Regions from separate parts of the Actinoplanes sp. CA-252034 genome, predicted to be linked through region 2. Evidence: riboswitches for the same ligand, from Rfam matches in the RefSeq annotation. Region 2 holds a riboswitch; each other region holds the start of a gene.
What was found. Region 2 has a riboswitch for cyclic di-AMP ahead of ACQPZW_RS02035 (coiled-coil domain-containing protein). Riboswitches for the same ligand answer to the same signal wherever they lie in the genome.
Positions count from the first base shown of each region.

Region 1: linked by a shared signal. The riboswitch ahead of ACQPZW_RS37385 (C40 family peptidase) and the one ahead of ACQPZW_RS02035 (coiled-coil domain-containing protein) in region 2 are both predicted to bind cyclic di-AMP.
Region 3: linked by a shared signal. The riboswitch ahead of ACQPZW_RS31345 (C40 family peptidase) and the one ahead of ACQPZW_RS02035 (coiled-coil domain-containing protein) in region 2 are both predicted to bind cyclic di-AMP.

Region 1 covers NZ_CP191846.1:8,234,517-8,242,258, reverse strand. Annotated here, with positions in the region: gene ACQPZW_RS37400 (DUF1048 domain-containing protein) at 1-253, opposite strand, end outside; gene ACQPZW_RS37395 (DUF1048 domain-containing protein) at 255-611, opposite strand; gene ACQPZW_RS37390 (PadR family transcriptional regulator) at 608-934, opposite strand; gene ACQPZW_RS37385 (C40 family peptidase) at 1,032-1,586, opposite strand; cyclic di-AMP (ydaO/yuaA leader) riboswitch at 1,656-1,831, opposite strand; gene ACQPZW_RS37380 (metal-sensitive transcriptional regulator) at 2,159-2,458, opposite strand; gene ACQPZW_RS37375 (FG-GAP-like repeat-containing protein) at 2,571-4,133, opposite strand; gene ACQPZW_RS37370 (Uma2 family endonuclease) at 4,419-5,012, shown strand; gene ACQPZW_RS37365 (Gfo/Idh/MocA family protein) at 5,021-6,112, opposite strand; gene ACQPZW_RS37360 (ThuA domain-containing protein) at 6,082-6,786, opposite strand; gene ACQPZW_RS37355 (fumarylacetoacetate hydrolase family protein) at 6,779-7,636, opposite strand; gene ACQPZW_RS37350 (IclR family transcriptional regulator) at 7,682-7,742, shown strand, end outside.
Region 2 covers NZ_CP191846.1:434,492-442,233, forward strand. Annotated here, with positions in the region: gene ACQPZW_RS02030 (glycoside hydrolase family 65 protein) at 1-1,448, shown strand, start outside; gene ACQPZW_RS02035 (coiled-coil domain-containing protein) at 1,505-2,536, opposite strand; cyclic di-AMP (ydaO/yuaA leader) riboswitch at 2,542-2,673, opposite strand; cyclic di-AMP (ydaO/yuaA leader) riboswitch at 2,881-3,098, shown strand; gene ACQPZW_RS02040 (coiled-coil domain-containing protein) at 3,159-4,130, shown strand; gene ACQPZW_RS02045 (ABC transporter ATP-binding protein) at 4,155-4,925, opposite strand; gene ACQPZW_RS02050 (ABC transporter permease) at 4,918-5,814, opposite strand; gene ACQPZW_RS02055 (TetR/AcrR family transcriptional regulator) at 6,002-6,601, shown strand; gene ACQPZW_RS02060 (Atu4866 domain-containing protein) at 6,722-7,084, shown strand; gene pnuC (nicotinamide riboside transporter PnuC) at 7,128-7,742, shown strand, end outside.
Region 3 covers NZ_CP191846.1:6,773,880-6,781,621, forward strand. Annotated here, with positions in the region: gene ACQPZW_RS31320 (metal-sensitive transcriptional regulator) at 49-333, shown strand; gene ACQPZW_RS31325 (heavy-metal-associated domain-containing protein) at 382-660, shown strand; gene ACQPZW_RS31330 (alpha/beta fold hydrolase) at 794-1,510, opposite strand; gene ACQPZW_RS31335 (metal-sensitive transcriptional regulator) at 2,279-2,578, shown strand; gene ACQPZW_RS31340 (flagellar M-ring protein FliF C-terminal domain-containing protein) at 2,594-3,793, opposite strand; cyclic di-AMP (ydaO/yuaA leader) riboswitch at 4,248-4,374, shown strand; gene ACQPZW_RS31345 (C40 family peptidase) at 4,381-4,953, shown strand; partial or broken gene ACQPZW_RS31350 (heavy metal translocating P-type ATPase) at 5,042-7,303, opposite strand; gene ACQPZW_RS31355 (hypothetical protein) at 7,316-7,742, opposite strand, start outside.

The DNA.
Region 1 (7,742 bases), 3.0 Mb from region 2:
TGAGGTCGTCGCAGAAGGCGGCGACGTCGGCGCCGATGAGCTGCCGGACGCCCTTGCCCGCCGCGGCGCCCTCCTCGAAGAAGTCCACGATCCCGGTCAGCAGGGTCCCGTCGGCGAGGTCGACCGGCCCCACCTTGAACAGGTATTTCTGCATCTCCCGGTAGACGATCCGGTAGTCCGGCGGCAGCGCCTTGACCCGAGCCACGTGCGCCCGCCACTGCTTCTTGCCCTGGATGATGTCGTGGATGCTCATGTCAGGCTCCCAGCCGGTCCAGTTTGCGGGCGACGGTCCGGTTGAGCTGCTCGCGCCACCTGTCGCGATAGCTCCGGGCGCCCTTGCCGCCGGCCAGCGCCGTGCAGAAGCCCGCGATGTCGTCGCCGAGCACCTCGTGGACGCTCTGACCGTCCGCCGAGGACTCCTCGAGCAGGCTCAGGGCGGCGTCGACGATCGGTATCAGGTTGCGGCCGCTGAAGTCGGGATAGGGGGACAGCCCGGCGTTGATCTGTGCCCAGGCCTCGCGATAGTCCTCGGGCAGCGCCTGGGCGCGGGTCTCGAACGCCCGCCACTGCCGGGTGAGGTCGCTGCCGGTGATGGTCTCCCAGAAGTTCATCGTCCGCCCTCCTTGAGCCTGTCGATGCGTGCCGAGACGTACTCCCATTTCGCCCAGAACGTCGCGAGCTCCCCGCGACCGGCGTCGTTGAGGGTGTAGAACTTGCGGGGCGGGCCGACCTCGGACGGGCGTTTCGTCACCTGGACCAGGCCGTTGCGCTCCAGACGCAACAGGATGGTGTAGACGGTTCCGTCGATGACGTCGGTGAAGCCGAGGTCGTTGAGCCGGCGGGTGATCGCGTAGCCGTACGTCTCCTCGCTGTCGATGATCTGCAGCACGCAACCCTCGAGCGTGCCCTTGAGCATCTCCGTCAGGTCCTCCATGGCGGCTCCTCCGCGAATCCCCGGTACCTCGTGACACCGGGTACCGCTATACGGTAACACCGCATAGCGGTACCCGGTAGTACCGAATAGTGGAGCCTCAGGCCAGGCGGCGTACCACGTAGTTCCGGCTCCAGATCTTCTGCCTGGTGACCGTCTTGCCGGTTCGCGGCGCCGACCACATCGTGCCGTCACCGGCGTAGATGCCGGCGTGCGTGCCGCGCGAGCCCTTGCGAATGATGATCAGGTCGCCGGGGCGGGCCGCGGCCCTGCTGACGGCCTTGCCGTACCTCTGCTGCAGATTCGCCTTGTGCGGCAGCTTTCGGCCGGTCGTCTTCCGGTAGACGTACATCGTGAAACCGGAGCAGTCGAACCGGGCCGGGCCGGTGGCGCCGTAGAGGTAGCGCTTGCCCTTGTGCCGGGCCGCCTCGGCCACGACCCGGGCGCCCACCGGCTGTGCCGTGACGGCGGTGATGGCGACGGCCGTGCCGGCCGGCGCCGGATTGCCGACGGCGGCGCCCGGTGAGGCGGTGAAGGTCGGTGAGGCGGTGACGCCCCGTAACGCGGTGACGGTCGGTGAGGCGGTGACGCCCCGTGGGGCGGCGGAGACGGCTTGCGGTGTGCCCAGCCCGCCGGTGACCAGACCGAGGCTCACGGACAGGGCGATGGTACCGGCTCCCAGGAAACGGGTGTGCCGGCTCGAGGAGCGAACGCGCACGGTGAAGGAATCCCTCCGGCACGCCTGCGAGGTTAGCTGTCGGGTTCGGGCGCGAAGGATTGCCCGGCCGCGAGATGCGGCTTCACCCCGAGGTCCCGCGGCCGGGCCACCGCGAACGGTGTGCCGGCCGGGAACCGATGTGTGGTTCCCCCGTCCCTGCCCCCGATTGCCTCATGACTCGTCATGCGGGCTCGTGTCGCCGGACCGGGGCAGGGCTCGGCGTGGTCCGGATCGACACGACCGGCGAGCAGATGCCCGCCGCTCCTCCTTGATAGCCGAGGCGCCGGACACCGCCACCCGCCCGAAATGCTCACGCTGAGTAGTTGAAGCGCCGGCCGATGTCCGGTTGCCGACGAGCCTGCGAGGTTCGTCGGCACGCTGCGTTCACCAGAGGCGGCCCGGGGAGGGGTCCGGCCTGTGAATCGGAACACCGCGAAATCCGCCGAGCCGCCCCGACCGGCCCAGGCCCCGGTCAGCCGGTCCGCCACGCCCGGGCGGCCGACCGGCCGTCAGGACTTGACGAGACGGGCGATCGCCGCGCTGGCCTCTTTGACCTTCGCGTCCACGTCACCCTCGGACGCGGCGTGCACCACACAGTGCCGCAGGTGATCCTCGAGCAGACCGATCGCCACCGCGTGCAGGGCGCTCTTGGCAGCCGAGATCTGGGTCAGGATGTCGATGCAGTACGTGTCCTCGTCGACCATCCGCTGCAGTCCACGGATCTGGCCCTCGACCCGCTTCAGCCGCGCCATCAGCGCCTGTTTGTCCGCCGAATACCCGTGCGGCCCGGCCGGTTTCGCCTCACTCATGCCGTGCAAGATACCCCGTACCCGTATCAGCCGACGGCGTCGCGAACCGGCCGTGGCCGCCGTCCCGTGAAAGGGGACGGCGGCCACGGATCGGTCGCTCGGGTGCGGTCGTTCAGCTGCGCGGAACGACTTCCCAGCCGCCGGCGCCGTCGCCACCACGGTTGAGGTAGACGGCGGCGGGATCCCCGCTCACGTCGTCGAGGAGCACGTAGTCGTCCTTGCGGTCGCCGTCGAAGTCCTGGAAGCGGACCTTGGTGCGGTCCGTGGTCAGACCGGACGCGATCTTGCCGCGGTTCACCCACCCACCCGCGCCGTCGCCACCGCGGTTGAAGTAGACGATCACTCCACCGTTGTCGTCGAAGAGCAGGTAGTCGTCCTTGCGGTCGCCGTCGAAGTCGTGGAACCGGACCTTCGTACGGTCGGTGGAGAGACCGGACGCCACCTTGCCGCGCACCACCCAGCCGCCGGTGCCGTCACCGCCGCGGTTGAGGTAGACCTCGACCGCGCCGTTGTCCTGGACGATCTGGTAGTCGTCCTTGCCGTCGCCGTCGAAGTCGGCGAAGCGGACCTTGGTGCGGTCGCTGGTGACACCCGTCGCCACCTTGCTGCGCAGCAGCCAGCCGCCCGCCTGGTCGCCGCCCCGGTTGAGGTAGACGTCGATCGCGCCGCTGTCCTGGATGACGATGTAGTCGTCCTTGTTGTCGCCGTCGAAGTCGGCGAAGCGGACCTTGGCGCGGTCCGTGACGCCCCTCGCGACCTGACCCAGCGACAGCCAGCCGGCGGAGCCGGCGCCCCGGTTGAGGTACGCGTCGACCGAGCCGCTGTCCTGGATGACCAGGTAGTCGTCCTTGCCGTCGCCGTCGAAGTCCGCCCAGCGGCCGCTACCGGCGTGCACGTCGCCACGGTGCGCGGGCAGGACCACCACCGGCTTCGTCACCGTGCCCACCCAGTCGGCGATGTCGTCGACCCGGGTGCCGGTCGCCCCGGCCGGTGCGTCGCTCGGCGCGCCGAGGCAGCCCTGCTGCCCACCGCCGCTCGTGACGGCGGCGAGCACCGCGCGCCCGGCGGTCTCCCGGAAGATCGGACCGCCCGCGTCACCCTTGCACACCGTGGTGTCCGGCAGGTTGACCAGCTGAACCGAGGCGGTGGCCGGCGCCGACTCGACGGTGAAGTCACCGGCGTGCTGGAGACGGGGCACCCATTCGGTACGGGTACGCCCGTACCCCGCCAGGCGCAGCGCCTCCCCGGCGGCCGGCACGGTGGCGCCGAGCTCGACGACCGTTCCGGTGGTCGACGCCCGGACCAGCCGGACCAGGGCCACGTCCCGGTCGGGGTGCGACACCACCCGAGTGGCGGCCAGCACCTCACCGGTGGTGGCGGACAGGTCCGCACGGCCCACGGTGACCGAGGTCGCCGCCGGGGGCGCGCCGTCGGCGATCGGCACACCGTTCTGAGCGAAACAGGCGGCGGAGGTGACGACCCAGTCCGGGCGGACCAGCGCCCCGCTGCAGGCGCGGGCACCGGCCGCACCCGGAACGCCGATCTCGATCTTGGTGACGAATCCGTAGGCGCTGGCCGTCGTCGCGGTGGCCGCCAGCGCCGGCACCGCGGCCAACGGCGTGACGACTACCGCGGCGCCCACGGTGAGCACCGACAGGGCACGTTTCTTGAGCAAGGCTCTCCTCCATGCGGATGACGCCCAGCCCGGAGAGAAGCGCATTCCAGATCCGAACCGTGAAGCTCCGCGCCGGGCGCACAAATGAAAAAGGGCACACCGAGGGAGGGCACGTGGAAAGGCAAACAGCGAATGAACGCAATCGGTCGCGTCGATCCCCCGTGGACCGAGTAGCGCACACAACATAGATGAGCGCCGACCGGATGTAAACCGGTCATCCCGTGACATCGGTTACGACTGGTGACGCCACCGTGGCCCGGCCCGGGCCACGGTATGTTGAGCCAGATGGCCGATCACGTGCAGGGGGTGCTCATGACTGCCGAAATGGTCGCGCCGGCCTGGATGCATGAGCAGGTCACGGCCGAGCAGTACGCGACGTGGACCGAAGACCAGTGTGCGGGCATCGAGATCGTGGATGGGATCGTGCTCGTGAGTCCGAGCGCGTCCAAGCGGCACCATCGCCTCGCGCGGCTGCTGGCGAACGCTCTCGACCAGGCCGCCGGACCGGACTGGAACGCGGACACCGATTTCGATGTCCGGCTCCAGGACGTGCCGCTGAACAACCGCCGTCCGGATGTGACGGTGTACCGGGCGGACACCATCGACGTGACCCCGACCCGGCCCGAGCACGTGCTCCTCGTGGTCGAGGTGGTCTCACCCGGGTCGGAGACGACCGACCGGATCGTCAAGACCGATCAGTACGCGAGGGCCGGGATCCCGTTCTACTGGCGTGTCGAACAGGCGGTCACCGGCGCGCCGATCGTGTACACCTACGTTCTCGACCCGGCGACCGGCCGCTACCGGGACGGCGAGGTCTTCACCGGGGTGGTGAAGCTGCGCGCGCCGTTCCCGGTCGAGGTCGATCTCGGGCGGATCTGAGCGGCCCGCTATCCGCGCCATCGGGCCGCCGGGGTCAGGGGGACCGGGGCGGGGCGCTCGGTGGTGGTGGTCAGGTCGATGCGGCGGCCCTCGGCGGCCGAGCGGAGCAGGGACGTCATGGCGTCGAGGACGTGCAGGGCCAGGGACGCGCTCGCCCGTGGGGACGGGGCGGTGAGCATGTCGAGCAGGCCGATGCCGCGGGACGCCCCGGCGTAACCGGCGGACGGCGGCAGGGTCTGCCAGTCGGTGGCGCCGAGGGCGAAGAGGCGGACGTCGCCGTCGAAGTGGTTGGGGTCGGGGACCTCGATCGTGCCGGTCTCGCCGTGGACTTCGATCGGGGCGGCGGTGGTGCGCACGGCGTCGAAACTGGTGGTGACGGTGGACAGGGCGCCGCTCGCGTGGTGCAGGACGCCGGTCACGTGGGTGTCGACCTCGACCGGGATGCGTTCGCCCGCGCGGGGGCCCGTCCCGACGACACGGGTGGGGCGCTGGCGGGCGGCGGCGCCGGTGACGGCGACGATCGGGCCGAGCAGGTGGACCAGGGCGGTCAGGTAGTAGGGGCCCATGTCGAGCAGCGGGCCGCCGCCGGGGCGGTAGTAGAAGTCGGGCTGGTGGTGCCAGCGTTCGTGGCCGGGGGTGGCCATCACCGCCACCGCGGACAGGGGGCGGCCGACGGCTCCGGCGTCGACGGCGGCGCGGGCGGTCTGCACGCCGGTGCCGAGGACCGTGTCGGGGGCGCAGCCGACCGCCACACCGAGCGCGCCGGCCTGCTCGACCAGGGTGCGGGCGGTGGACATGTCGGCGGTGAGCGGCTTCTCCCCGTACACCTGCTTGCCGTTCTTGATCGCCTCGGAGGCGACCTCGGCGTGCGCGGCAGGGACGGTGAGGTTGAGGACGGTCGCGATGGAGTCGTCGGCCAGGAGGTCGCCGACGGGCAGGGCGCGGCAGCCGGGGATGCCGGCGGCCACCGACGCCGCCCGCGCGGCGTCGAGGTCGGCGACCGCCGCGACGGTCACGGCGGGATGGTCACGCAGGGTCTCCAGGTAGGCACCGGAGATCCACCCGGTGCCTACGATGCCGACGCGGTGCGGCTCGCCCACAGCATGCCCCTTTCGATGACGGTACGGACGGACGGGTGCGCGAGCACGTCGAGGCTGTGCCCGGGGGTGCTGACCACGATCCGCCCCCGGCCCCACTGCCTGGTCCAGATCGCGGGGGAGGTGATCGGCCGCTGCCACGGCTGCCACGGCTGGACGGGGTGGGTGGTGGTGGCGAGGACGTTGCTGAGGTCGTCGTGCAGCACCCAGTACTGCTCGGTGGTGAGGGTGAAATCGGTCAGGCCGGCGGTGATCGGGTGCTCCCGGCCGAGTGGCGTGATGTCGATGGTGTGGGTCAGGAAGTTGTCGGTCTCGTCGTGGACGAGGCAGCCGGGCTCCTTGCCGGGGTGGGTGGCGAACTGGCCGCCGACCAGTTGCAGATAGTCCGACGAGGCGCGGAACGAGTCGGCGATGCCGCCGTGCCAGCCGGTGAAGCCGGTGCCGGCGGCGACCGCGGCCCGCAGCCCGGTGATCTCGTCGCGCTCGATCGACGACATGGACACGCATTGCACGATCAGATCGATCTCGGACATGACCGCCGGGTCGGCGTAGACCGCAGGCGAGTCGTGGACGCGGATGTCGTAGCCGTTGCCGGTCAGGAACGGCAGGAAGAGTTCCGTGGCCTCGACCGGACGGTGACCGTCCCAGCCGCCGCGGACCACCAGAGCATTAGCCATGGTCAACGCCTATCAAATTTCGGCCCACCGTGACGACCCGGTTGGTGAGCAGTCCGAGCTCCGGACACCAGATCTCGATCGTGTCGCCGGGCCGGGCCGTGAAGTCCGCGTCCGGCACCACGCCGGTGCCGGTCAGCAGCACCACGCCGTCCGGGAAGCTCAGCGCCCGGAACAGCCAGCCGGCCAGGTCCGTGAAGCTGCGGGTCATGGCCGCGGTCGTGGTCGTCGCGGCATAGGCCTCGGCGCCGTCGCGCAGCACCCGCAGCCCGATGGTGAACGGGCCCGGCCCGGCCGACCAGTGCGGCACGATGGCCGGGCCGATCGCGCAGGACCGGTCGTAGATCTTGGCCTGGGGCAGGTAGAGCGGGTTCTCGCCCTCGATGGAGCGGCTGCTCATGTCGTTGCCGAGGGTGTAGCCGAACACGTCGCCGGTCGCGTTGAGCACCAGGCCGATCTCCGCCTCGGGCACGTCCCAGCCGGAGTCGGAGCGGATCCCGACGGCGTCGTGGTCGCCGACGACGCGCCACGGACTGGACTTGAAGAAGATCTCCGGGCGCTCGCCGGTGTAGACGTGGTCGTAGAGCGGACCGTGCCCGGACTCCTCGCGGCGCCCGTCGCGGCTGCGCCGGTAGGTGACGCCGGCCGCCCAGATCTCCTGCCGGTCGACGGGCGGTCGCGTGTCGTGAAGGGGCAGTTCGCCGGTGGTGTGGGCGGCGGCGGCCTCGACGACGAGCCGGGCACGGGCCGCCGGCATGGCGAGCAGATCGGCGAGAGTGTGACCGAGCGGGGCCCATGCGCCGTCCCGGCACACCGCCCAGCCGGTACGCAGGTGGTGAAGCGAGATCGGCATGTGACCCTCCGTTACCCTGTGGTGGAGATCGAAAGGACTATCGACGTGGCCCGTGTGGTACCGGCGGTCATTCGCGCGCTCGACATCCTCGAGCTGTTCCTCGACC
Region 2 (7,742 bases):
ACGCGTTCTGGGACCATTCGGACGTCAAGGTCGAGGGCGACTCGGAGGTGCAGCAGGCGGTCCGTTTCGGGCTGTTCCACACGCTGCAGGCCGGCGCGCGGGCCGAGCAGCGCCCGATCGGTTCCAAGGGCCTCACCGGGCCGGGGTACGACGGCCACACCTTCTGGGACGCTGAAACGTTCGTACTGCCCGCTCTGACCTACACCCAGCCCTCCGCGGCGGCCGACGTGCTGCGCTGGCGGCACTCGACCCTGGACCTGGCCCGGGAGCGGGCACAGACGCTCGGCCTGCAGGGCGCCGCGTTCCCGTGGCGGACCATCCGCGGGCAGGAGTGCTCCGGGTACTGGCCGGCCGGCACCGCGGGCTTCCACATCGCCGCCGACATCGCCGACGCCGTCCGCCGTTACGTGCAGGCCACCGGCGACTACGACTTCGAGCGTGAGGTCGGCCTGGAGCTGCTGGTGGAGACGGCACGGCTGTGGCGGTCGCTGGGCCACCACGACCGGCACGGCCGGTTCCACATCGACGGCGTGACCGGGCCCGACGAGTACACCGCCGTGGTCAACGACAACATCTACACCAACCTGATGGCCCAGCAGAACCTGATGACCGCGGTCGAGGCCTGCAAGCGCCACCCGGACCTGGCCCGGCGGTTCGGGGTCGACGACGAGGAGACGGCCTCCTGGCGGGACGCGGCGGCGGCCGTGCACATCCCGTACGACAAGGAGCTCGGTGTCCATCAGCAGTGCGAGGGCTTCACCCGGCTCCAGGAGTGGGACTTCGAGAACACCCCGCCGGAGGGGTACCCGCTACTGCTCAACTACCCGTACTTCGACCTGTACCGCAAGCAGGTGATCAAGCAGGCCGACCTGGTCATGGCGATGTACATCCGGGGCGACGCGTTCACGCCGGAGGAGAAGGCACGCAACTTCGCCTACTACGACGCCCGGACCGTACGGGACTCGTCGCTCTCCGCCTGTGTCCAGGCCGTGATGGCGGCCGAGACCGGGCACCTGGAGCTCGCGCACGACTACCTGGGCGAGGCCGCCCTGATGGACCTGCACGACCTGCACCAGAACGCCCGGGACGGGGTGCACGTGGCATCTCTGGCGGGCACGTGGATGTCGCTGGTCGCCGGGCTCGGTGGTATGCGGGACTTCAACGGTCAGCTGTCGTTCGCCCCGCGCCTGCCCAGCCGGATCAACCACCTGGAGTTCTCGCTGCTCTGGCGTGGTCTGCGACTGCGGGTGAGCGTGACCTCGGACGACGTCACCTACTCGCTGCGCAACGGCGGCGGCCAGGCCCGGCTCACGCTGCTGCACCACGGCAAGGAGTTGGAGGTCACCCAGGTCCGTCCGGTGACGATGCCGATCCCGGCGGCGGTTCCGGCCGGTCCGGCGCCGGCCCAGCCGCACGGCCGGGCACCGGTGCGGCGCTCGCTGCACTGACCTACGGAGAACGGCCCCCGTCCGCGAGGACGGGGGCCGTTTCGTTGCGCCGGGGCTCAGAGCATCGATACGTGCACGTGGTCGGTGTGGTCACTGACCCCGTGGTAGTTGCTCCAGCCGTTCGCCGGGAACCAGATCTTCTTGTTCCAGATGACGTAGTAGATGCCCAGCGCGTCGGCGTTACGCACCAGGAACGCCATCAGGTTGTTGCCGTACCTGAACTCCTTGTCGGTGTCGAACGTCGAGAACCCCGACTTCTGCAGCGACCAGTCGCAGGCGCGGCCCTTGGGGTGCTCGAACGGCCCACCGTCGCGGTGGCATCCGACGAAGTTGCTGAAGCCGGCCTTCTTGGTTTCCTTGTACATGTGCAGCGTGCGCTTGGTGACGCAGCCGTTCGTGGTCGGGTCCTTCTCGGTGCAGCCCTCGGCCGAGAAGCCACCGCTGGAGTTGCGGGGCGCCGGAGCGGCCTCGGGCGAGTCGGCGACCACCAAACCGTTGGTGACACCCTTGCCGCCGACCAGGGCCAGCGCGTCGGTCGCGGCGTCCTTCTGCTTCTTCATCGCGGCGGCGTCCTGCTGCTGCTGCTTCACCTCGGCGTCGAGCCGGGCCTTGCTCTCGGTGATGGTCCGGAGCGCCTCGTTGAGTTCGCGCAGCTTGGCGTCGTGCAGCCGGTTGATCTCCTCGAGGGAGACGGCCTTCTCCAGGAAGTCGCCCGAGGAGTTCGCGTTCAGCAGGTAGCCGATCGAGCTCAGGTTGCCCGTCATGTACTGCTCTTTGGCGATCTTGTCGACCTCGGGGATCAGCACGTCCCGCCGGCCCTCGGCCTGCTTGATCTGGTTGGCGAGCTGAGCCTGGGCCTTCATCGACTTCTCGACCGCCGCCTTGGCGGACACGTAACGACGGTTGGTGTTCTCGATCACATCCGAGAGAATCGCGTTCTTGTCGTTTCCGTCCTGCTCCTGCTCTTGAGCAGTGGACGAGGGGCCGCCGGGCTCGGCCGAGGCCGGAGACGAGGGTGCCGCGAGCATCACGACAGCCACCAGCGGCGCCAGGGCAAGTATCAGCCACCGGCGGGGACTTGCGGTCATCAACATTCCTTCCGTGTCACCGCCGACCGAGTTAGCTGACGGGTTCGGGACGGAAGCAATCCCTACCGCAAACTGCGGATACACCCCAGTGACCTGGTTCCCCGGCTCGCCTTTCGACGATTGGGCGGTGGCCTGCCGGCAACTCGGGGGCGGTGCCGTCCTGGCAGGACCGGCGGCCAGTTTACCCGAGATATCGCCGTGGATCAGACCCTGGGAACGGTCAAAAGTGTCACCTCGCAACGACCTTCCGTAATTGCAGTCACGGCCTGTGTCGACGCAATTGCGGGGCGTGCGATAACTGTCGATCTGTCGATCGAGTGGGTATGGTCGGTGCGGTTCCCGCACGGGAGCCGCCGCCTAATCGCCGTCAATGGCGAGCCGGGGAACCACTGTGCAACCTATTCGCGATGGTGGAGAGCATCGTCGTGGACCTGCCGAAAGCGAAGCTCCAGGTCGGTCGTGAATAGGTCGCATCCCTGGGGTGAATCCGCCACCCAGCGGTAGGGATCTCCTTCGTCCCGAACCCGTCAGCTAACCCGGTCGGCGGCCGACGGAAGGAAATGCCTGTGCAGCAGAACACTGCGCGGCGAATAGCGGCGTTGCTGGCGCTGCTCATCGCCGCGTGCGGACTGGCCGTCGCCCCGACGCCGGCCACCGCGGCCCCCGGCTGCTCGCCGCTCCCGGCGACTCCGGTGACGACGGCGAGGGTGGCTCCGCGTCACTGATCGACAAACTCGAGAAGGCCTCCAAGGGGTTCGTGGAGGCCAAGGCCAAGCTCAAGACGTCCAAGGAGCAGCAGGCCAAGCTGACCGCCGACCTCAAGCGGATGGACGCCGACCTGGGACCCCAGCAGGACCGGCTCGACCTGCTCGCCACCCAGGCGTACACCGCGGGCCGTGGCGGGCCGATGGCGGCGCTGCTCACCTCCGACTCGGCCGAGGGCTTCCTGGGCCGGGCCGAGACGCTGGCGATCGTGGCCGCCGACCAGAACCGGGCGATCCAGGACCTGAAGACCACCCGGGATACTCAGCAGAAGGCCAAGGACGCCCTCGACATCGCCATCAAGGACCAGCAGAAGCAGGTCACCGTCATGGCGAAGCAGAAGCAGCAGGCCGAGGCCGCTCTGAAAGCCGCGAACCAGGGCAACGACGCCGGATCGTCGTCCGACGGCGGCGACAGCGCCGACGCGGCGCCGGGCCCGAGCGGCAGCGGTTGCAACCAGACCGACCCGACCGGGACGGGCGGCTGCGTCACCTCGACGCTGCTGCACGCCTACAAGGAGGCCCGCGCCGACGGGTTCACCCGGTTCACCAAGTGCTGGCGCACGCAGAACAGCGGCGAGCACCCCAAGGGCCGGGCCTGTGACTTCTCCGCCGAGAAGGGCACCTTCGGCGGCGACGCCACCGGGGGCGACAAGACGTACGGCGACAACCTGGCGAACTACTTCATCAACAACGCCGACGATCTGAACGTGCTCTACGTGATCTGGTACCGCCGGATCTGGCTACCGAGCAGTGGCTGGAAGTCGTACAGCGGGGCGGGTGGCGACCCGTCCAGCGACCACACCAACCACGTGCATCTGTCGGTCAACTAGCGCGGCACACGAGGGGTACGGGGCCTACCTGCGGGAGAAGGCCTCGTACTCCTTCATCACCTCGGAGGTCGAGCCGTCCGCCCGGATCTCGCCGGCCTCCAGCCAGATGCAGCGCTCGCAGGTGTCCCGGATCGACTGCTCGCTGTGGCTGACCAGGAACACCGTGCCGGCCTCCTGGCGCAGCTCCCGGACCCGTGCCTCGCTGCGCTTGCGGAATTTCGCGTCACCGGTGGCCAGTGCCTCGTCGATGAGCAGCACGTCGTGCTTCTTCGCGGCGGCGATGGAGAACCGGAGCCGGGCCGACATGCCCGAGGAGTACGTCCGCATCGGCAGGGTCGAGAAGTCGCCCTTGTCGTTGATGCCGGAGAACTCGATGATCTCGTCCCGTTTCGCCTGCACCTCGGCCGGCGACATGCCCATCGCGAGGCAGCCCAGCTCGACGTTGCGGTCGCCGGGCAGCTCGTTCATCAGGGCCGCGTTGACACCGAGCAGCGACGGCTGCCCGGAGGCGTAGATGGCGCCGCTGGAGACGGGCAGCAGCCCGGCCACCGCGCGCAGCAGGGTCGACTTGCCCGAGCCGTTGGTGCCGATCAGGCCGATCGCCTCGCCCTTGTAGGCGATGAAGCTCACACCCTTGACCGCGTGCACCTCACGGACGTTCGCGTTCTTGGAGCGGGTGGTGAGGCGCTTGAAGCTGGCGAGCGGGCTGGAGCTGACCGAACCGGCCTGGTGGATCTTGTAGACGATGTGGGCCTCGTCGGCGATGACGGTGGGGATGCGCTCGTTGTCAGCCACGGCCGTAGCCCTTCTCTCCACGCCAGAAGTACAGGTAACCGAGGATGCCGACGACCAGGCTCCAGATGGTCGCCTCGATCCACAGGACGGTGGGGGTGTTGGCGAGCACCGCCTCCTCGAGCAGCGCGTGCCGCGCCAGCTCGATGAAGACGAGCAGCGGGTTGGCCTCCACGACCTGGAGCTGCCAGCCGCTCAGCACTTCCCCGAACTTGGTGACCGGGTAGAGCACGGCCGAGCCGTACAGCCAGAAGCGCATGACGAACGGGATCAGCTGCCTGACGTCGCGGACCTTGGAGCCGAAGCGGGCCATGAACAGGCCCAGCCCGAGGTTGAAGATCGACTGCAGGAGCAGCAGGGGCGCCAGGAGCAGCCACTGGAAGGTGATCGGCTCGCCGGTGATCAACACGATCCCCATCAGGACGAAGAGCGCCACGATGAAGTTGCGGATCTCGACCAGCGCGGCGGACAGCGGCAGGCTGGCGCGCGGGAAGTGCAGCGCGCGGATCAGGCCGAGGTTGCCGGTGATCGCGTTGGCGCCGGTCTGGACCACCGACTGGGTGAACTGGAAGACGAACACACCGATGCAGAGGTACGCGATGAAGTTCGGCATCTCCTGGTGACCGCCCAGGACCAGACCGAAGATCACGTAGTAGACCGCGGCGTTGATGATCGGTGTGAGCACCTGCCAGACCGCGCCGAGCTTGGTGTTGCCCAGCGAGGACGTGATCTTCGCGCTGGCGTGTGCGCGGATGAAGTGCCGGTACGCCCAGAGGGTCCGCGAGTACTCCGAGAGGCTGGGAAGCCGCCCGGAAGCGCTCAAGCCGTTGCGCCGGGCCAGCTCCTTGAGGGAGAGGCCGGCGTCGGCCGAGGCGACCGCCGTCTCTGTCATGGGGTGGTGCTCCGATCTGGTCGGCCCTTGGGGCGCGGCGGGATCCGATGCCTGGTGCGAGGACACAGCATGCAGCATGACAGGCCCTCCACCGCGTCGATGGAACGGGTTCGTATCGACGCGGCTGTGACGGTAGCTGACCAAACGGCGGAACGCAACCGTTACGTCGTAGCGCTATAGTGACCGGGTGGCGACGATAAAGCGCGCACCTGCCGGAGCGGCGGTGCTCCGAGGCGACATCACCGTGGCGATTCGCAACGCGGTCATGAAAGAGCTGGCAGAGGTCGGTTACGGCCGGCTGTCCATCGAGGCGGTTGCCCGTCGTGCCGGTGTCGGCAAGACGGCCATCTACCGTCGATGGAGCAACAAGCTCGAAATGGTAATGGAGATAATCTCCGATGTCGCGGAACGAAAAGTTCCACTTCCCGACACCGGGAGTTTCTCCGGCGACCTCTCGTTGCTCCTGATGATCGTCAGCACGGCCCTCCAGCACCGGGTGGCCTCCCAGATCATCCCGGACCTGATGGCCGAGGCGGCCCGTAACCCGCAGATCGCGGAGACGCTCCAGCGTGCCCTGCGGACCCACCAGCAGGCCGTCGGCGAGAAGCTGATCGGCCAGGCGGTGGCCCGGGGCGAGCTGCCCGCCGGCACCGACCCGGACGTGGCCGTCGACCTGATCATCGGGCCCCTCTACTGGCGGCTGGCCGTGGCCCGGGAGCCGATCGAGGAGGATTACCTGGAGAAGTTCACGGTCGCGGTCACGGCGGCGCTGCGGGCCACCGGCTGATCGTCCGCACCCGTTTGCCCACCGGTTCGCTCCCCATCGCAACTCAGGAAAACCAGGGGCGCGAGCCGTCGGTGCCGACCGGAGAGGCCGACCCGCCGCCGAACCGGAGAGACCGACACCATGCCCACGTCCTGTGACCTCCACGTCGATCTCACCGTGCTCGACGCCGCCTCCGTCCTCGCCATCGCCATGGGCGGGGCCGCGGATCCGTACGCCGGCTCCGCGCTCACCCACCCCCTCGTGATCACCGACGCGGCCGTGATCGGCGCCTGGCGCAGTCCGGACGGCGCGGTGAAGCTCCAGTTGCGCCGGGACGGCACCTACGCCGGCGAGGTGGCCGGGCGCCGCCGGCAGGCCCGTGGCACCTACCGGCTCGAGGGGGAGTCGGTCGTGCTGCGCGACGACTCCGGCCTCCAGACGCCGGTGCACGTGCACGAGGGCGAGCTGGAGATGGCCGGCCACCGCCTGCGCCCCACCGCCTGAAACCGGCTTCCCCGGGGGCGTCCGGACCATGGATGCTGACCCCGTGATCGATTGGCTGAACAGTCCGGCCCTGGTGGCCTTCGGCGTCGCGACCTCTTGGGCGGAGGTGCTCGGGTTCCTCACCGGGCTGGTGAACGTCGGCCTGCTGGTGCGCCGCCACATCCTCAACTGGCCGGTCGGCGTCCTCAACGTGCTCCTGCTGATGCTCGTGTTCTGGAGCGCCGGCCTGTACGCCGACGCCGGCCTCCAGATCGTCTACGTGGTCCTGGGCTGTTACGGCTGGTGGGCCTGGCTCTACGGCGGCGCGGACCGGACCCGTCTGGTGGTCCGCTCCACGACCCGTGCCGAGTGGCTCGGCCTGGCCGCCGCCGGGGTGCTGCTGACCGCGGGGCTGTGGCTCTTCCTGGACCGGCTCACCGGGTCGACCGTCCCGCTGGCCGACGCGCTGACGACGGCGCTCTCGCTGCTCGCCACCTACGGCCAGACCCGCAAACTGGTCGAGAGCTGGTGGATCTGGATCGTGGCCGACGTGATCTACATCCCGCTCTACGGCTACAAGGGTCTGTGGCTGACCGCGATCCTCTACGTGGCCTTCATGATCCTCTGCGTGCTGGGTCTGCGGTCCTGGCGTGCCGTCGAGCGATCCCAGCGGCCGGCG
Region 3 (7,742 bases), 4.5 Mb from region 2:
GAGATACCCTAGGGGGGTACGGTAGCAACTGCTGGAGGGAGCCGGGTCATGGCTCACGGCTACATCACGGACAAGGACGACTATCTGAAGCGGCTGCGCCGGATCGAGGGTCAGGTCCGTGGCCTGCAGCGCATGGTCGACGACGAGACGTACTGCATCGACATCCTCACGCAGGTGTCCGCCGCGACCAAGGCTCTGCAGACCGTGGCACTCGGGCTGCTCGACGATCACCTCGCGCACTGCGTCGTCGGCGCGGCCCGCGACGGCGGACCGGACGCCGACGCGAAGCTGAAGGAAGCCTCCGACGCCATCGCCCGCCTGGTGCGGGCGTGACCTGCTCCCCCAGCTCAGTACCAGTCACACGACAGCAAGGAGAAGCCGATGTGCGGCAGCGACACCGCTTGCGCCTGCGCCACCACGACCCCGGCCACCGAGCCGGCGACGGCGCCGGACGACACCCGGACGGTGTACCAGGTCGCCGGGATGACCTGCGGCGGCTGCGCCGGCCGGGTCAGTAAGCAACTCACCGATGTTCCCGGCGTGCGTGACGTCAGCGTCGACGTCGCCACCGGCGCGGTCACGGTGACCAGCGCCGCGGCGCTCGACGATGACAGCGTGGCTGCGGCCGTCGCCGCAGCCGGCTATCAGCTGGTGCACTGACCGAAGGGAAGGCGTCAGTGCAGCTTTGGCGGGAGGGCACGCCGTCCGCTCTCCCGCCAAGGGACGTCCTCATTTCCGCTTGTCAGCGGCGTTGTACGAAGGCGACCAGTTCGGTACGCCACCCAGTGCCGCTTCACAGCAGTGTCCGCAGGTCGGTGATGAACCTGCGGGCGGCGGCGAGGGACGCGAATCTGCCCGGGACGTCGTAGACCTCCTGTCGCCACGTGTCGGCGGCTTGCGGATCCGTCTCGGGCTCGGACGGTGGCCGGCTGTGCACGGCGAGCCGGGTAGGGGTGACGCCGATCGTGGCGGTCGCCGGGCGGCGGTGCCGCAGGCCGGTCGCGTAGGCGGCCAGCAGGCGCGGGTCATGCGAGGTTTGCAGCAGGCCGCGGTATTGCTCGGGGATCTCGGTGAGCTGCAGGCCGCGCAGATAGGTGTCGACGTCGGCGCACAGGCCTGTGGCGGGGATCGGGTCGACGGCTACCACGGCGTGGGTGGCGTAGCGTGCCGCGAACAGGGCCGCCAGCGTCGCTGACGGGCCGTGCCCGACGATCACCGGTGCGCGCCGCAGTTGCAGGCTGTCGACGAGCATGGCCAGATCGTCGACGAGGTCGTCGGGTTCGTAACGGTCCCGGCCAGGCGAACCGCCATGTCCGGGCAGGTCGACGGCGACGACGGTGGCGTACGGGCGCAGGTCGGCTGCGGTCGGCCACCAGCACGTCCGGTCGAACAACACCGCGGGGATGAAGACGACTGGCCGGCCGGTCCCGTCCCACAGGTCGAAGCACCACCGTCCCCCGGCAGCATCGAACGGGTGGGTGGTGCGCAGCGGCGGCAGGGTCTCGGTCACGGCAGCGCCCCCGCGTCCGGCAGGTGGCGGCCGCCGGTCGAGCGATGCGACTGGGACTGGCGCTGGCGCTGATGGGTGAGCAGGGCAGCGGGGAGGGCGTGAAGGTTCACGAAGGTTCGGCTTTCCGCGCAGGGAACAGGTGGACACCACCGCCGGGCGGGGCGTGACGGCCGGCTTTGCCGGGCCCCGGGCAGGCACGAGCGCACATCCGGCGATGCCGGGATGCGTATGCGTGCGCGGTGTCCTATATGCGGCTTACACCGAGTTGGGTCAGGGTGACGGCGGGTGCCCGGGATGCGATCGGTGGCACCGCCGTGTGGGGTGCGCTGGTGTCGGCGCAGGCGGTCATCGCCGGAAGCGCGACGGCGCCGGCTCGCACGGCGGGTTCGGCGACGGGGGCGCTGACCTCGCAGTGCCCGGCTGTGGTGTCTGCCGTCCGGGCTGCCGTAACGTGCTGCCCACTTGCCGCAACGCCGTGATCCGAAACGCCGTGGTGATGCCCTGCGGTAGCCGAATGCCCCGCATGGTGTGCGCCGGTCGGTCCGTCGGCGCAGTGTGCGCTTTGCACGAGCCCGACACCGGCCAGGGTGATCACGACCAGCAGCCAGCGCAGCAGCCACGGGGCTGCCGGCTGGTGGGATCGGGTCACCGGGCCAGGTTACGACATCGCGGGCTCGGTGACCGCAGGCCACTGCAGCGGGCACGGCGACTGCCGGGACGCGTCCGCAGCCGCACCGGCTGATACCGGTGCCGGGTATCTTGCACGGCATGAGTGAGGCAAAACCGGCCGGTCCGCACGGGTATTCGGCAGAGAAACAGGCGCTGATGGCCCGGCTGAAGCGGGTCGAGGGGCAGATCCGCGGATTGCAGCGGATGGTCGACGAGGACACCTACTGCATCGACATCCTGACCCAGATCTCAGCCGCCAAGAGCGCCCTGCACGCGGTAGCCGTCGGCCTGCTCGAGGATCATCTGAAGCACTGCGTGGTCCACGCCGCGGCGGAGGGCGACGTGGACGCAAAGATCAAGGAGGCGAGCGCGGCGATCGCCCGCCTCGTGAAGTCCTGAGCCGGCCGCCTGTTCTTACCGGCCGGGGTCGATCCATTCTCGCAGCTGCTGCGCGGTCTGCGCCGGGTCGACCGACTCGACCGCCCGTTGCTGTCGTCTGTCCTCGTCGAGTGCAGTAGCGATTGCCGCAGCCGGGACCGGAGTGCGCTGGATGTGCAGTTGGGCACGGAGCAGCTCTCGCCGGTCGGCTGCCGCCGAGGCCGCCGCGGCCCGGCGCCGTTGCTTGCGGAGGGCCAGCAGCGCGGCACAGGTCAACAGGATCAGAACCGCGGCGATGAGTGCCGTCCTTAGCGCGGCAGGGGATGCGGTGCCGGGCTGCGCGACGGCGTTGTCGGTGGGAGTGGCTGTAGCGGTGCGCATGGGCATGGCGGCAACCGTCACCCGGTCGCCGCGGCCGGCATCAACACCGGCGGCTACGGCGATGAGTTCACGGACCTGAGCCAGGTCGAGGTTCGCCGCGGCGGCTTCATCGACGAGGACGGCGACGCTCAGTCTGATGATGTCGCCGGGGGCTTCCCGGCGGGTCTCGTGCAGTTCGTCGAGGGCGTTGACGCGCGACGCGCTGCTGCTGTCGTACCGGGTGCCGCCGTTGTCGCCGATGTAGGAGCGCTCGCTGATCCGTTCGGACAGGGCACCGGCGGACGGATCCTGCTGGTAGGTGGTGCGGGAGGTCGCGACCTGGTCGAGGTCGAGTTCGACGTTGGTGGTGACCGTTGAGCGGCCGGGGCCGAGCACAGTGTCCAGCATGTGCTGCAAAGCGCCGCCCAAGCGGTCCTGGAAGGCCGCGGTGGTGGCATCAGCGGCGAGCACCGCCCGGGTGAAGCCGCCGGTGGCCGGCGAAACGGTGTAGCCACCCGCGGTCGCCTGTCGCTGCGCCATGGTGGCCGCGTATGCGGGCGCGGCGCCGAAACTCGCGCCTCCGGCCAGGGTCAGCGCCACGAGCGCGACGATCAGCCTCCCGGCACGCCCGCCGCGGGGCGACGTGCCCGTGCCCAGGGCAGACGGGACGGAGCGATTTCTCACAGCCTGCCTCTCACAGTTTTTGAACGCCGATCGACCGCCGTGATGGGTGAGACTTCGTGGTCGGGCGATGCGGTTGATGGGGTCTGCCTCATCGCTCGACGGCACGGCTGGTTGAAAGGTCCGGTGGTTGCGGCTCGGTTGCATCGGCGCACCGACCGTCTTGGGTGCGGTCGTCGCCGCAACGGACACCATCGGGCATTCACACCGTGACCCCTGCTTCAGGGATGGCCATCGGTTCGGGCGACGAGCGTCGGACGGTCGGCCACAATGAACCGACCGGCAGTCGCGTCGGACGCGACGAACCGGGGAACACTGCCGGTGCCACCCCCAGCTACCACGTACGAGATCGAGTGTTCCCTTTCACAGATCAAAACCACTCTCGGTTCACCATGCATGAGCAGCCCGTGTCGACAAACCTCGCATCGGTCTTCCAATCGGACACGTCTCGGCACGCCAGTCACTGAGTGTGATTACCTCCGGGAGCTGGGATCGGCGCCGACTGGGCTATCAAGGAGGGGCGGCGAGCACAGGCTCGCCGGTCGTGCCGACCTGGACCACGCCGAGCCCTGCCCCGGTCCGGCGGCACAACCCGCATGACGAGTCATGAGGCATTCGGGGGCAGGGACGGGGGAACCACGAGCGGTCTTCGACCGGCACGCCGCACCGCGGCGACCGGGACATGAGGACCTTGGGGTGAAGCCGCCAGCGTGCGGCCGGGCAACCTTCGCGCCCGAATCCGACAGCTAACCTCGCAGGCGTGCCGGAGGGATTCCTTCACCGTGCGCGTAAGCACCCTGAGCCGGCCCGCCCGTACCCTGGAAGTCGGCGCTCTCGCCCTGTCCGTGGGTCTCGGTCTTCTGACCGGCGGGCTCGGCACACCACAGTCCGCCTCCGCCGCGACGGTCGCCACCACACAGGTGTCCTCGCAGACCAGCGTGGCGTTCAGCCAGACCGGCATCACCGTCAAGGCGGCGGCGTCCCAGGCCGCCAAGTCCAAGGCGGCCGCGAACCGGGTCATGACCGAAGCGGCGAAGCACAAGGGCAAGAAGTACAAGTTCGGCGCGTCCGGCCCCAAGCGGTTCGACTGCTCCGGCTACACGATGTACGTCTACAAGAAGGCCGCGGGCAAGAAGCTGCCGCACAAGGCCCACCTGCAGCAGCGGTACGGTAAGGCCGTCGCGAAGTCCAAGGCCCGCGCGGGTGACCTGATCGTCATCCGTACGGGGACGAAGGGCACGCACGCCGGCATCTACGCCGGTGGCGGCAAGATGTGGGCCGCGCCGCGAACCGGCAAGACGGTCACCAAGCAGAAAATCTGGAGCAAAAACTACGTGGTCCGGCGCCTGGTCTGAGTCGGCTCCCCAACCGACCGCGCACTCCTCCGGGCATAACACAGTGCCGCCTGCACCCGTCCTTGGCGGAGGTGCAGGCGGCACTGTCCTTCGTGATGCTGGTGAAGCGGCGCAGCCGCAGGCTGTTGGCGACGACGAACACCGAGCTGAACGCCATCGCCGCGCCGGCGATCATCGGGTTGAGCAGCCCGGCCGCGGCCAGGGGCAGGGCGGCGACGTTGTAGGCGAAGGCCCAGAACAGGTTGCTCTTGATGATGCGCAGGGTGCGCCGGGACAGGCGGATCGCGTCGGCGGCGGCCATCAGGTCGCCGCGGACCAGGGTCAGGTCGGAGGCCTCGATCGCGGCGTCGGTGCCGGTGCCCATGGCCAGCCCGAGGTCGGCCTGGGCCAGGGCGGCGGCGTCGTTGACGCCGTCACCGACCATCGCCACGACCTTGCCCTGTTCCTGCAGCCGCTTGACGACGTCGACCTTGCCGGCCGGCAGGACTTCGGCGATCACCTCGTCGATGCCGACCTGTCCGGCCACGGCCCGGGCGACGGTCTCGTTGTCGCCGGTGAGCAGCACCGGCGACAGACCCAGCGCCCGCAGCTGGGCGACAGCGGCCCGGCTGGTCGCCTTGACGGTGTCGGCGACGGCCAGCACACCACGGGCCTGACCGTCCCAGCCCGCGACCACGGCGGTCTGCCCCGCCGCGTGAGCGGCATCGACGGCCTGCTCGACGTCGGCGGGCACCATCAGACCGGCCTGGCGCAGCAGTACCGGGCGGCCGACGTGCACGGTGTGGCCGTCGACGGTGCCGGTGACACCGAGGCCTTCGGTGTTGGCGAATCCGGTCACCTGCGGCAGCGGCGCGCTGTCAGCTGCTGCGGCGGCGATTGCCTGGGCGATCGGGTGCTCGGAGGCGGCCTCGACCGCCCCGGCCAGGCGCAGCAGCCGCTCGCGGTCGACGCCGTCGGCGGGAACGACGTCGACCAGGCTCATCCGGCCGGTGGTGACGGTGCCGGTCTTGTCCAGCACGACGGTGTCCACGGTCCGGGTCGACTCGAGGACTTCGGGGCCTTTGATCAGGATGCCGAGCTGCGCGCCGCGCCCGGTGCCGACCAGCAGTGCCGTTGGGGTGGCCAGGCCGAGCGCGCAGGGGCAGGCGATGATCAGTACGGCGACGGCGGCGGTGAACGCGGCTGTCCAGCCGGAGCCGGTGCCCACCCACCAGCCGAGCGTGGCGACGGCGAGGCCGATCACGATCGGCACGAACACGCCGGAGATCCGGTCGGCGAGCCGCTGGACGGCGGCCTTGCCGGTCTGGGCCTGCTCGACCAGTTTCGCCATCTGCGCGAGCTGCGTGTCGGCACCGATCCGGGTAGCACGCACGACCAGCCGGCCGCCGGCGTTGACGGTCGCGCCGACCACCGGATCGCCGGGGCCGACCTCGACCGGTACGGACTCGCCGGTCAGCATGCTCGCGTCCACGGCCGAGGTGCCGTCCTCGATGACACCGTCGGTGGCGATCTTCTCGCCCGGCCGCACCACGAACCGGTCCCCCACCGCCAGGTCGGTGACCGGAATGCGCCGTTCGATGCCGTCGCGTAGCACCGCGACGTCCTTGGCGCCGAGTTCCAGCAGGGCTCGCATGGCGGCGCCGGCACGGCGCTTGGAGCGGGCCTCGAAGTAGCGGCCGGCGAGGATGAAGGTGGTGACGCCGGCGGCGGCTTCCAGGTAGATGGCGCCCGCGCCGTCGGTGGTGCCGATGTCGAGGCTGAACGGGTGCGTCATGCCGGGGACTCCGGCGGTGCCGAAGAACAGCGCCCACAGCGACCAGCCGAACGCCGCGATCGTGCCCATGGAGATGAGCGTGTCCATGGTGGCGGCGCCGTGGCGCAGGTTGGTCCAGGCCGCCTTGTGGAACGGCCACCCGCCCCAGACGACGACCGGCGCGGCCAGGGTCAGCGACAGCCACTGCCAGTAGGTGAACTGCCAGGCCGGCACCATCGCCAGCAGTACCACCGGCACGCTGAACGCGATCGCCGTGAACAGCCGGGTCCGCAACGCGCGCAGTTCGTCGACCGGCTGTGCGTGTTCGGCCGGGTCGTCACCGGGCTGTTGCGGTGGCGGCGGAAGCTTCGCGGTGTAGCCGGTCTTCTCGACGGTGGCGATCAGATCCTCGGCGCTGATACCGTCGGGGTAGGCGACGCTGGCCTTCTCGGTGGCGTAGTTGACGGTCGCGACCACGCCGTCCATGCGGTTGAGTTTCTTCTCGATCCGCGCGGCACAGGAGGCGCAGGTCATGCCGCCGATCGCCAGCTCGATCTGGTTCGGGGCCACGGGCAGCGGCCCGGCGACGGTTGCCATGACGCTCTCCTCCTAGTCGTGGGTGTGGCCGTCGGCGCCGTGCCCGGACGGGCTCGGCGCGGCAGAGGCGGTCGGCGGCGCAGGGCTCGGTACACCGGTGACGGATCCGGCAACGGCGGTGAACTCAGCGGTGCGGACCTTTCCGTCGTGTTGGAAGTCCAGGTACAGCCGGTAGGCGCCGGTGGAGGGCACTTCGGCGTGGAAGCCGACGTCGGGGCCGGCCGTGGTGCGGCCGTCGCCGGGTTCACCGTCGGGGTGCACGTGCAGGTAGGCAAGGTCACCGTCGCGCAGCGCGACCAGGTGGCCGTACGCGCCGAGGTACGGCTGCAGGTCGGTGACCGGCTTGCCGTCCTTGCTGACCGACAGGGTCACCTTGGATGAGGCGCCGGGCGTGAGGTCGCCGGTCAGGATGACCGTGTAGCCGTCGACCGTCGTGGTC